3 regions of the Enterobacter sp. 6722112 genome follow, and region 3 is predicted to be linked to each of the others. Evidence: predicted binding sites of a transcription regulator. Region 3 holds the regulator's gene; each other region holds the start of a gene.
What was found. Region 3 encodes CRP, which controls carbon source genes, mostly activating them, when cyclic AMP is high. Its sites were predicted from a motif close to ATGTGANNNNNNTCACAT; they were not measured.
Positions count from the first base shown of each region.

Region 1: a site for CRP is predicted at 2,137-2,154, ahead of ydfZ (putative selenium delivery protein YdfZ). Genes of this name have one in related genera too.
Region 2: a site for CRP is predicted at 2,433-2,450, ahead of epd (erythrose-4-phosphate dehydrogenase). Genes of this name have one in related genera too.

Region 1 covers NZ_JBZWGR010000007.1:1,842,031-1,846,196, reverse strand. The annotation lists gene ydfG (bifunctional NADP-dependent 3-hydroxy acid dehydrogenase/3-hydroxypropionate dehydrogenase YdfG) at 1-722, shown strand, start outside; gene AC4OVU_RS10420 (GntR family transcriptional regulator) at 813-1,499, shown strand; gene AC4OVU_RS10415 (universal stress protein) at 1,535-1,966, opposite strand; gene ydfZ (putative selenium delivery protein YdfZ) at 2,254-2,457, shown strand; gene AC4OVU_RS10405 (mannitol dehydrogenase family protein) at 2,502-3,965, opposite strand.
Region 2 covers NZ_JBZWGR010000007.1:3,464,182-3,468,347, reverse strand. The annotation lists gene AC4OVU_RS18020 (zinc-binding dehydrogenase) at 1-151, shown strand, start outside; gene glpX (class II fructose-bisphosphatase) at 148-1,119, shown strand; gene AC4OVU_RS18010 (MltR family transcriptional regulator) at 1,135-1,644, shown strand; gene AC4OVU_RS18005 (nucleoside/nucleotide kinase family protein) at 1,641-2,351, shown strand; gene epd (erythrose-4-phosphate dehydrogenase) at 2,645-3,664, shown strand; gene pgk (phosphoglycerate kinase) at 3,714-4,166, shown strand, end outside.
Region 3 covers NZ_JBZWGR010000007.1:3,902,030-3,906,195, forward strand. The annotation lists gene AC4OVU_RS20245 (hydrolase) at 1-150, shown strand, start outside; gene AC4OVU_RS20250 (YheU family protein) at 150-368, shown strand; gene AC4OVU_RS20255 (phosphoribulokinase) at 399-1,268, shown strand; gene AC4OVU_RS20260 (OsmC family protein) at 1,354-1,758, opposite strand; gene crp (cAMP-activated global transcriptional regulator CRP) at 2,069-2,701, shown strand; gene AC4OVU_RS20270 (YccS/YhfK family putative transporter) at 2,759-4,166, shown strand, end outside.

The sequences.
Region 1 (4,166 bases), 2.1 Mb from region 3:
CAGCGGGTTTTGGTGAAAGCATCACGCGTCGCTTCGTCGCCAACGGACACAAAGTGATTGCAACAGGGCGTCGTCAGGAGCGTTTGCAGGAGCTAAAAGACGAGCTGGGTGACAGCATTCTGACCGCGCAGCTGGACGTCCGCAACCGCGCCGCCATCGAAGAGATGATTGCCAACCTGCCTGCCGAATGGCGTGAAATTGACGTGCTGGTCAATAACGCTGGCCTGGCACTGGGCATGGAGCCTGCCCACAAAGCCAGCGTGGAAGACTGGGAAAACATGATCGACACCAACAACAAAGGGCTGGTGTACATGACCCGCGCCGTGCTGCCGGGCATGGTTGAACGTAACCGTGGCCATATCATTAACATCGGTTCCACCGCCGGAAGCTGGCCTTACGCGGGCGGCAACGTCTATGGCGCGACCAAAGCCTTTGTCCGCCAGTTCAGTCTGAACCTGCGCACCGACCTGCACGGAACCGCGATCCGCGTGACCGATGTTGAACCGGGTCTGGTAGGCGGAACTGAATTCTCCAACGTGCGTTTCAAAGGCGACGACGCGAAAGCGGATAAAACCTATGAAAACGCGAATGCGCTGACGCCGGAAGATATCACCGAAACCGTCTGGTGGGTCGCGAATCTGCCGAAGCATGTCAACATCAATACGGTTGAGATGATGCCCGTCAGCCAGACCTATGCCGGACTCAGCGTGCATCGCGGTTAATTTACCCTGCCCGGCCTGCGGGCCGGGTATGTGATGGCAGGGAAAAGAATGGTAGTATGTTCAGGTTAACTCTCTGAGAAATCACAACCCATGGCCGCTGAATCGCAACTTAATCCTACCCAGCCCGTTAATCAGCAAATATATCGCATCTTACGCCGTGATATTGTTCGCTGCCTGATCCCACCGGGAACGCCACTCTCAGAAAAAGAGGTTTCGGTACGTTTTGACGTTTCCCGTCAGCCCGTACGTGAGGCGTTTATTAAGCTCGCAGAAAACGGCCTTATTCAGATCCGCCCTCAGCGCGGCAGCTATGTAAATAAAATTTCGCTTTCGCAGGTACGGAATGGCTGTTTTGTTCGCCAGGCCATCGAGTGCGCCGTGGTGCGTCGCGCCGCGTCGCTCATCAACGATAACCAGTGCTACCTGCTGGAGCAAAACCTGCATCAGCAACGAATCGCCATCGACCGCAAACAGTTAAACGACTTTTTCCAGCTGGACGACGAGTTCCACCAGAAACTGGCGCAGATCGCCGAGTGCCAGCTCGCGTGGGATACCGTCGAAAACATCAAAGCTACCATCGACCGCGTGCGCTACATGAGCCTCGACCATGTTTCTCCGCCAGAGATGTTGCTGCGCCAGCATCATGATATTTTCAGCGCGCTGGAAAAACGCGACGTGGAAGCCGTAGATAAAGCGATGACGCTTCACCTTCAGGAAATTAGTGAGTCAGTTCAGTTAATTCGCCAGGAAAACCGCGAGTGGTTCAACGAAGAATAAAACCTCGCCGCCTCCTTTCGGTTGCGGCGAAGTAATTAGCGGACCACTAATACCGGAATAGTGGCGTAGCGCAGAATAGTTTCAGCATTTGAACCCAGCAGATGGGTTGTAATGCTCGGATTTTTTGATCCGATAACAATAACGTCGTATTTCCCCTCTTTGCTGAGCTTGATGATTTCATCGCGTACGTTGCCGAAGCGAACTTCACAGTCAATATTGTCCGGGGACATATCAAAGAGCCGTTTCAGCGCCTTCATCTTCTTATCAGACTCGGCGGTCATATACTCTTCGAACTTCTTAATATCGGCATTGAACCCCCGCAGTAACGAACGGCTGCTGTTAGGGAGAATGTTGACCAGGTTGATCGTCGCGCCTTCCGCCTTCGCGAGGTTGACCGCGTGGCGTACCGCTTTATCGCTCAAATCCATTTCAAACACATCAACAGGCATCAAAATTTTCTTATACATAAGCCTGACTCCTTTTCCGATGAAGGGTTATTTTCTGCCTCCAGAATGACATTGTGGATATAAACAAAGCCTAAACACTTGCACCCGGAAACTATCAATTAAGGAAAATAACTGTCCGCTTTGTAAAGTGGTGTCCTGAACCGTCAACGCCTGCATGAAATAAGAAAAAAGTGTGAGCTTGATCAAAAGCAAATAATTTCGTTAAAGAGAGGCGTATTAATAGTGCCCCGTGAACGGCAGCCGTTGAATTAGCGCCGTAACGGATAAGTACGAGAGGAGAAAATACCATGATGACATACGACCGTAACCGAAATGCAATCACCACTGGCAGCCGCGTCATGATTAGCGGCACAGGCCAGTTCGGCGTGATTAAAGCGATCCACAGCGACGGCCTTAATGCCGAGCAGGTGCGCCGTGGTAAAACGGTTGAAGTCGAAGGATGCGAAGGTAAGTTCGAACCGATTGAGCTGATTCGCCTGGGGATGCACTAAGCTGCGCCCCGACATGCCGCCGCGGACGGCGGCATGTCATCGCGTTAAAGCCGGGAGGCGTACTCAGCAACCGTGGCCTTCGCGCCTTTTTGCAGCAACGTTTGATAGGCCTGCATGACCGCAGCCACAAACACCGCGTCCTTCGGCAGCTCGTTACCGAAAATAGCCTCAATGCCCAACAGCGCGCTAACGCGGCTTTCGCCTTCAGCGCTACCGTTTACCGCCGCCTGAATCACCGCCAGCTGCGGATCGCTCACCTTAATCGCGTTACCCTGCTCATCCACACCGCCGACATAACGCATCCAGCCCGCAACACCGAGGGCCAGCAGCGGGAAGGGTTTCTGGTGGACAAGGTGCCAGCGAACGGAATCGAGCATCCGCTGCGGCAATTTCTGGCTACCGTCCATGGCGATTTGCCAGGTGCGGTGGCGCAGGGCCGGATTGCTGTAACGTGCGATCAGCAGGTCGGCATAGTGAGCTAAATCCACCCCCTTCACTTTCAGCGTCGGCGCCTGCTCTTTCAGCATTAGCGCATGCGCGGCTGCGCGATAATGTTCATCTTCCATGCAGTCGTTAATGTGCTGATAACCGGCCAGGTAGCCGAGATAGGCCAGGAACGAGTGGCTGCCGTTAAGCATACGCAGCTTCATCTCTTCAAACGGAATGACATCAGAAACCAGTTCCGCACCGGCCTTTTCCCACTGTGGACGTCCGGCGACGAAATTATCTTCTACCACCCACTGGCGGAACGGCTCGCAGGCGACACCTGCCGGATCGCGTACGCCGGTCAGCTGTTCAATTTTATCCAGCGTTTCAGCCGTGACGGCGGGCACAATACGGTCCACCATGGTTGACGGGAAGGTGACGTTCGCTTCAATCCAGTCGGCCAGTTCGCCGTCAACAGCGCGCGCGTAGGCGCAGGTGACATTGCGCATCACGTGGCCGTTTTCCGGCATGTTATCGCATGACATCACGCTGAATGCTGGCAGCCCCGCCGCCTTACGCCGCGCCAGCGCTTCAACCACTACGCCTGGCGCAGATTTCGGCTGATGGGGGTTTTGCAGGTCGGCAACGATTAACGGATGATCGAACATCAGTTGTCCGGTTGCCGGGGAGTGGCAATACCCTTTCTCGGTGATGGTCAGGGAAACAATGGCGACCTGCGGATCGCACAGCGCCGCCAGCACGGTTTCAAGGCCGTCGACCTGCGCATGCAGCGCATTTTTGACGACGCCGACCACGCGCGCCGTCCACGCATCGGCAGACATCTCTGCTACGGTATAAAGATTATCCTGTGCCTTCAGATCGGCGATCTGCTGTTCGCCGCCAATCAGGTTAACTTCGCAGTAACCCCAGTCGCTGCCCTGTTCTGCGGCGAGTATATCGGTGTACACCGCCTGGTGCGCACGGTGAAACGCGCCAAACCCTAAATGAACAATGCGTGCCTTGAGGCTGTCGCGATCGTACTGAGGACGCGTTGCCTTCGCCTGTAATAAACGGTTTTCCATGATTGAGACTCGTTAATTATGAACGCTGAGATCCGCAGCCGCTCTGGTGACAGTGCGGCTGCGCCGGTTGACTAAACCAACTAGAATGGCAGTGTCATTACTTTATCCTGCCGATCACAATACTGGTTATGCTGCCATGAACATTGATTTACATTAACTTTCGGCCAAGTGGTGTGATATAAAAATCAAGTTGTGTGACAT
Region 2 (4,166 bases), 440 kb from region 3:
CATTGCCGATTTTGCCGAAAAGGGCAAAACCGATCCGCTTTTCCGGGAGCTGGCAAGGCTTGTGGAAGAGACGCACGGCATCTGGAATGAAAAAGCAGAGCGCTATCTGCTGGCGCAGTTTGGTGTGGATATTGGGGAGGCGGCGGCATGATGTCTCTGGCATGGCCGCTCTTTCGCGTTACGGAACAGGCGGCGTTGGCCGCCTGGCCGCAAACCGGGTGCGGCGATAAAAACCGAATCGACGGGCTGGCGGTAACCGCCATGCGCGAGGCGCTAAACGCGATAGCGATGCGCGGGCGTATCGTTATCGGCGAAGGTGAGATCGACCATGCGCCAATGCTGTGGATTGGCGAGGAGGTCGGAAGCGGCATCGGCCCGGCGGTGGATATTGCCGTCGATCCCATCGAGGGCACCCGCATGGTGGCGATGGGGCAAAGCAATGCGCTGGCTGTGATGGCGTTTGCGCCTGAGGGCCGCCTGTTTCATGCCCCTGATATGTACATGAAAAAACTGGTGGTTAACGCAGCGGCAGCCGGGGCAATCAGCCTCGATCTCCCGCTGGCAGACAACCTTCGCAACGTTGCCCGGGCGCTGGGCAAGCCGCTGGAGCATCTGCGGATGGTGACGCTGGACAAACCGCGCCTGCAAAATGCAATTGCCGAGGCGACGCAGCTGGGCGTGAAAGTGTTTGCGCTGCCCGATGGCGATGTCGCCGCCAGCGTTCTGACCTGCTTACAGGATAATCCCTATGATCTGATGTACACCACAGGCGGCGCGCCGGAAGGGGTGATCTCCGCCTGCGCGGTGAAAGCGCTGGGTGGCGATATGCAGGCGGAGCTGATCGATTTTTGTGAAGCGAAAGGGGAGAGTCCTGAGAACCGTCGGGTCGCCGTGCAGGAGCACCGTCGCTGTGCGGAGATGAAGGTGGAAGTCAATCGTATCTATACCCTTAGCGAACTGGTAAAGGGCAATGACATCCTGTTCAGCGCGACGGGCGTGACGGGTGGCGAACTGGTTAAAGGTATTCAACAGGTTGCGAAGGGTGTGCGCACGCAAACTTTACTGATCGGCGGCGCAGATCGAACGTGTAATATAATAGACTCTCTGCATTCACGGTGATTTATCGAGATACAAATGACGACGCTGACAGAAGACGATGTGCTTGAGCAACTGGATGCTCAGAATAACCTCCTCGCATTCATGACGACGGCACAGTCTTTTTTACTCCAGGGCATTAAATGTTTTCTGCCGTCGCTGTTTGTCGATAACGATGAAGAGATCGTGGAATATGCAGTGAAGCCGTTACTCGCCCGGAGTGGGCCGCTTGATGACATCGATGTGGCGTTACGCCTGATCTATGCGCTGGGGAAAATGGAAAAATGGCTCTACGCCGACATAACGCATTTTTCGCAGTTTTATCAGTATCTGAACGAGCAGGATACGATCCCTGGCTTCGCCGATGACATCACCTGGGATTTTATCAGCAACGTTAATTGCATCACCCGTAACGCGACGTTATTCAGCGCGCTGGAGTCGATGAAATTTGCTGACTTTGCCGCATGGTCTGAGGTGCGCTTTACCGCAATGATCAAGACGGCGCTCACCCTGGCGGTAACGACAATTTTAAAGGAACTTACGCCGTGAAAATTGGGCTAACGGTCAATGGGCTATATGTAGAAGCACATTATCCTGACGACGAAATTGAAAATGTTCATAAGCCTTTGCTGCGGCAACTGGCGAAACGGCATTTCGCCAGCGCCAGCAGACGTACGATTGTTTTTCTCAGCGCCCCGCCCGGTACGGGCAAGTCCACGCTGACCGCCTTCTGGGAATATCTCTCTCGTCAGATGGAGGGGCTCGCTCCGATTCAGACGTTGCCAATGGATGGATTTCATCACTACAACGTCTGGCTGGAAGCGCATAACCTGCGCGCGTACAAAGGCGCTCCGGAGACCTTTGATGTCGACAGGCTGGCGCAACATCTGCGGCAGATAAAAGAGGGCGACGGTACCTGGCCGCAGTATGACCGGCAAACGCACGACCCTGTCGAAGATGCAATCGTGGTAACGGCCCCTGTCGTGATTGTTGAGGGTAACTGGCTGCTGCTTGATGACGAACGATGGCGAACGCTGATGGAATACTGTGATTTTTCATTGTTTATTCGCGCCCCCGCCGAAGCCTTACGTACGCGCCTGGTTGGACGTAAGCTGGCCGGCGGACTCTCTCAGGCCGACGCCGACGCGTTTTATGCGCGCACCGACGGGCCAAACGTGGAGCGTGCTTTGCGTCACAGCCGTCCTGCCAATGTTGAACTGATGATGTCGGCAAATGGCGAATACCGACTCGTCTGATCCTCAGCGGCTTTCAGTAGGGGCTCCGGTCGACCCGCCGCGTTTTTACGTGGCGGGATGAAAAGGGATTATTCCGGAAAAATGTGATGGAGATCAGATAAAATCGCTCTTAATCTGGACAGAGATTCCTTTTATTCCCCGATTCGCTTATTCTTGCTGAAGCGTTTCAGTCGATTAAATGTTCGACAATTGACCAATCAATCGCAGTTTGTGACAGCAAGGATTCCCCTTCGGGCGTCGCTGGATTACTCTTTCAGCCACCTCAAACTCAGGGATAGCTTTGCAGGAGATCTATGACCGTACGCGTAGCGATTAATGGCTTCGGTCGCATCGGACGCAACGTGGTTCGTGCTTTATATGAATCCGGGCGTCGTGCGGAAATCACCGTGGTGGCAATCAATGAACTGGCGGATGCTGCGGGCATGGCGCATTTGTTGAAATATGACACCAGCCACGGTCGCTTTGCCTGGGACGTTCGCCAGGAAAGGGAACAGCTGTTCGTCGGTGACGATGCCATCCGCGTGCTGCATGAGAACAGTATTGAAGGGCTGCCCTGGCGCGAACTGGGTGTGGATGTGGTGCTGGACTGTACCGGCGTGTACGGTAACCGTGAACATGGCGAAGCGCATCTGAATGCTGGCGCGAAAAAAGTGCTGTTCTCCCATCCCGGCAGTAACGACCTCGACGCCACCGTCGTGTTTGGCGTCAACCAGCACGAGCTGCAAGCTGAACACCGCATTGTCTCCAACGCCTCCTGCACCACCAACTGCATTATTCCGGTCATTAAACTGTTAGACGATGCGTATGGCATTGAATCCGGCACCGTGACCACGATTCACTCCGCCATGCACGATCAGCAGGTCATCGACGCCTACCATCCGGATTTACGGCGCACTCGCGCGGCGAGCCAGTCCATCATTCCGGTGGATACGAAACTGGCTGCCGGGATCACCCGTATTTTCCCGCAGTTTAACGACCGTTTCGAAGCGATTGCCGTGCGCGTGCCGACGATAAACGTCACCGCAATCGATCTTAGCGTGACGGTGAAAAAACCGGTAAAAGCCTGTGAAGTCAACCTGTTGCTGCAAAAAGCGGCACAGGGAGCATTTCATGGTATAGTTGACTATACGGAATTACCGTTGGTCTCAGTAGATTTTAACCACGACCCGCACAGCGCCATCGTGGATGGCACGCAGACGCGAGTCAGTGGTGCGCACCTTATCAAGACGCTGGTCTGGTGTGATAACGAATGGGGCTTTGCTAACCGAATGCTCGACACCACGTTAGCCATGGCCGCAAAAGGTTTCAGGTAGAGCGCACCTTGCGCTTGCAAAACTTTAAGAATCAACGAGAGGATTCACCATGTCTGTAATTAAGATGACCGATCTGGATCTGGCAGGTAAACGCGTTTTCATCCGTGCCGATCTGAACGTACCGGTTAAAGATGGCAAAGTGACCAGCGACGCGCGTATCCGTGCATCTCTGCCAACCATTGAACTGGCTCTGAAGCAGGGCGCTAAAGTGATGGTCACCTCCCACCTGGGCCGTCCAACTGAAGGCGAGTACAACGAAGAGTTCTCTCTGCTGCCGGTTGTTAATTACCTGAAAGACAAACTGTCCAGCCCGGTTCGCCTGGTGAAAGATTACCTGGACGGCGTGGAAGTTGCCGAAGGTGAGCTGGTTGTTCTGGAAAACGTTCGCTTCAACAAAGGCGAAAAGAAAGACGACGAAACCCTGTCCAAAAAATACGCTGCGCTGTGCGACGTATTCGTGATGGATGCATTCGGTACGGCTCACCGTGCGCAGGCATCTACC
Region 3 (4,166 bases):
GCGCCCGATCATCTGCCGGCCAATGTGGAGTATCAGCTCACCCAATTCGGGGGACACGTCGGCTTTGTCGGCGGCACGCTGCGTCGGCCAAAAATGTGGCTTGAGACGCGTATTCCCGACTGGTTAACGGCTTATCTGGACGGTAAATAATGATTATTCCCTGGCAGGATCTCTCTCCCGACACGCTCGATAATCTGATTGAAAGCTTTGTCTTGCGCGAAGGCACCGATTATGGTGAACATGAACGTTCGCTTGAACAAAAGGTCAACGATGTTAAGCGCCAGCTTAAAAGCGGCGACGTGGTGCTGGTATGGTCCGAACTGCATGAGACGGTCAATATCATGCCACGCAACGCGTTTCACGGCTGATCTTTACACTTTTCCAGTCAGGGAGTTGCTATGTCTGCCAGACATCCGGTTATTGCCGTTACGGGTTCGAGTGGGGCGGGAACCACTACCACCAGCCTCGCCTTCCGCAAGATCTTCGCCCAGCTTAACTTACGGGCGGCAGAGGTAGAAGGCGACAGCTTTCACCGCTACACGCGCCCGGAGATGGATATGGCCATCCGCAAGGCGCGCGATCTGGGTAAACACATCAGCTACTTCGGCCCGGAGGCCAATGACTTCGGCCTGCTGGAGCAAACCTTCCGTGAATACGGGCAAAGCGGTACCGGGCAGTCCCGCAAGTATCTCCACACCTACGATGAAGCCGTGCCCTGGAACCAGGTCCCCGGCACGTTCACGCCCTGGCAGCCGCTGCCGGAACCGACTGACGTGCTGTTTTACGAAGGATTGCACGGCGGCGTGGTGACGCCTCAGCACGACGTGGCGCGCCACGTGGATTTGCTGGTGGGGGTGGTGCCGATTGTTAACCTTGAGTGGATCCAGAAGCTGACGCGTGACATGAGCGAGCGCGGCCATTCGCGAGAGGCGGTCATGGACTCGGTGGTGCGCTCCATGGAAGATTACATCAACTTCCTGACGCCGCAGTTCTCCCGAACCCACATTAACTTCCAGCGCGTCCCCACCGTGGACACCTCTAACCCGTTCGCTGCAAAAAGCATCCCGTCGCTGGACGAGAGCTTTGTGGTGATCCACTTCCGCAACCTGGAAGGCATTGATTATCCCTGGCTGCTGGCGATGCTACAGGGTTCGTTTATTTCGCACATGAATACGTTAGTGGTACCGGGCGGAAAAATGGGGCTGGCAATGGAGCTGATCATGACACCGCTGGTGCAGCGGCTGATGGAAGGAAAGCAGATCGCGTGAATTGTTTTGCCCGGTGGCGCTGCGCTTACCGGGCCTACGGGCGTGCTTTTGTAGGGCGGGTCAGCGAAGCGCCACCCGCCAAAAATTAAGCCGCGATCACTTCATACGAATGGGTGATTTTTACCGCTTTCTCCAGCATTAACGCCACAGAGCAGTATTTTTCCGCAGACAGGTCAACCGCACGCGAGACCGCCGCGTCCTTCAGTTCTTTGCCGGTGACGATAAAGTGCAAATTAATATGCGTGAACAGGCGGGGCGCCTCTTCACGACGTTCCGACGTCAGCTTCACTTCACAATCGGTCACGTCATGACGGCCTTTTTGCAGGATCGACACCACGTCGATCGCACTGCATCCGCCTGCCGCCATCAGCACCATTTCCATTGGGCTTGGCGCTTTATCGCCGGAGTTGCCATCCATCAAAACCTGGTGCCCAGAAGCAGACTCGCCCAGGAACGTTAACCCTTCAACCCATTTCACACGCGCTTGCATATTCACTCACTCCAACGTTGCATTTTTTATGACAGATTACGTGTACGTTACATTTCTCGCAACGGAAGGCGACCTGCGTCATGCTGAAGCGAGACACCAGGAGACACGCGGCGAAAGCTATGCTAAAACACTCTGGATGCTACAGTAATACATTGACGTTACACATGTATGCAGAGGACATCAAACTTTACTGGCTGCGAAACGTTACGACAGCCGACTTCCCAGGTATGGGTAAGAATTCGATTGCAACCCCAGAGTCCGGATGCATCTTATGACTCTGGTGACAGCTTATAACAGAGGATAACAGCGCATGGTGCTTGGCAAACCGCAAACAGACCCGACTCTCGAATGGTTCTTGTCTCATTGCCACATTCATAAGTACCCATCAAAGAGCACGCTGATTCACCAGGGTGAAAAAGCGGAAACGTTGTATTACATCGTTAAAGGCTCGGTGGCCGTGCTGATCAAAGATGAAGAAGGGAAAGAGATGATCCTTTCTTATCTGAACCAGGGCGATTTTATCGGTGAACTGGGCCTGTTTGAAGAAGGCCAGGAACGTAGCGCCTGGGTTCGTGCAAAAACAGCATGTGAAGTGGCTGAAATTTCTTACAAGAAATTCCGTCAGCTGATTCAGGTCAACCCTGACATCCTGATGCGTCTTTCTTCCCAGATGGCACGCCGTCTGCAAGTGACCTCTGAGAAGGTGGGTAACCTCGCCTTCCTGGACGTGACCGGTCGTATCGCGCAGACGCTGTTGAACCTGGCGAAACAGCCAGACGCCATGACCCACCCTGACGGTATGCAAATTAAAATTACCCGTCAGGAAATCGGTCAGATCGTCGGCTGCTCCCGTGAAACAGTGGGCCGTATCCTGAAGATGCTGGAAGACCAGAACCTGATCTCTGCCCACGGTAAAACTATCGTGGTCTACGGAACCCGTTAATTTCGGTCAAACGGCGTGCCGCCGCAGGGTGGCACGCCGTTTTTGTCTCTACTCCTCATGTGGCGCAGGCTGATCTATCACCCGGAAGTTAACTACGCACTACGACAAACGCTGGTGCTGTGTCTTCCCGTGGCCGTGGGCCTGATCCTCGGACATCTTCAGCAAGGCCTGCTGTTTTCCCTCGTGCCCGCCTGCTGCAACATTGCCGGTCTGGATACGCCGCATAAACGCTTTTTTAAACGTCTGATTATTGGCGGCTGCCTGTTTGCCGGCTGTAGCCTTGCCGTACAACTTTTACTGGCCCGCGACATTCCTCTGCCGTTGATCCTGACCGTGCTGGCGATGACGCTCGGCGTCACCGCCGAAATCAGCTCGCTGCACGCCCGCCTGCTTCCCGCGTCGCTGATTGCCGCCATCTTCACCTTAAGCCTTGCGGGCAATATGCCGGTGTGGGAGCCATTGCTGATTTACGCCCTCGGCACGCTATGGTACGGGCTGTTTAACTGGTTCTGGTTCTGGCTGTGGCGGGAACAGCCGCTGCGCGAATCCCTGAGCCTGCTCTACGTGCAGCTTGCTGAATACTGCGAAGCAAAATACACCCTGCTCACTCAACATACCGACCCGGAAAAATCCCTGCCGCCGCTGCTGGCGCGCCAGCAAAAAGTGGTGGATCTGATCAGCCAGTGCTATCAGCAGTTGCACATGCTTGCCGCCAACAAAAATCATGAATACAAGCCGCTGCTGCGAACCTTCCAGGTCGGGCTGGATTTGCAGGAGCATATCTCCGTCAGCCTTCATAATCCGGAAGAGGTGCAAAAGCTGGTGGAGCGCAGCCATGCGGAAGCGGTGATCCGCTGGAACGCGCAGACCGTCGCGGCCCGCCTGCGGGTGCTGGCTGACGATATCCTCTATCACCGCTACCCGACGCGCTTTAACATGGACAAACAGCTCGGCGCGCTGGAAAAGATTGCGCGTCAGCACGCGGATAACCCGGTCGGGCAATTTGCTGCCTGGCATTTCAGCCGCATCGCCCGGGTGTTACGCACCCAGCGCCCGCTTTATGCCCGGGACCTGATGGCCGATAAGCAAAAACGGCTGCCGCTGCTGCCCGCGCTCAAAAGCTATCTATCACTGAAATCTTCCGCCCTGCGCAATGCCGCGCGGATCAGTGTGATGCTGAGCATCGCCAGCCTGATGGGAATGGCCCTGCACCTGCCGAAACCCTACTGGATCTTAATGACCGTGCTGTTTGTCACCCAGAACGGCTATGGCGCCACGCGGGTGCGCATTCTGCATCGGGCGGGCGGTACGATGGCGGGGCTGATTATCGCGGGCGTGACGCTGCACTTTCACGTGCCGGAAGGCTATACCCTGGCCGGTATGCTGGCGATCACGCTGGTGAGCTACCTGATCATCCGCAAAAACTACGGCTGGGCGATGGTGGGCTTTACGGTCACGGCGGTGT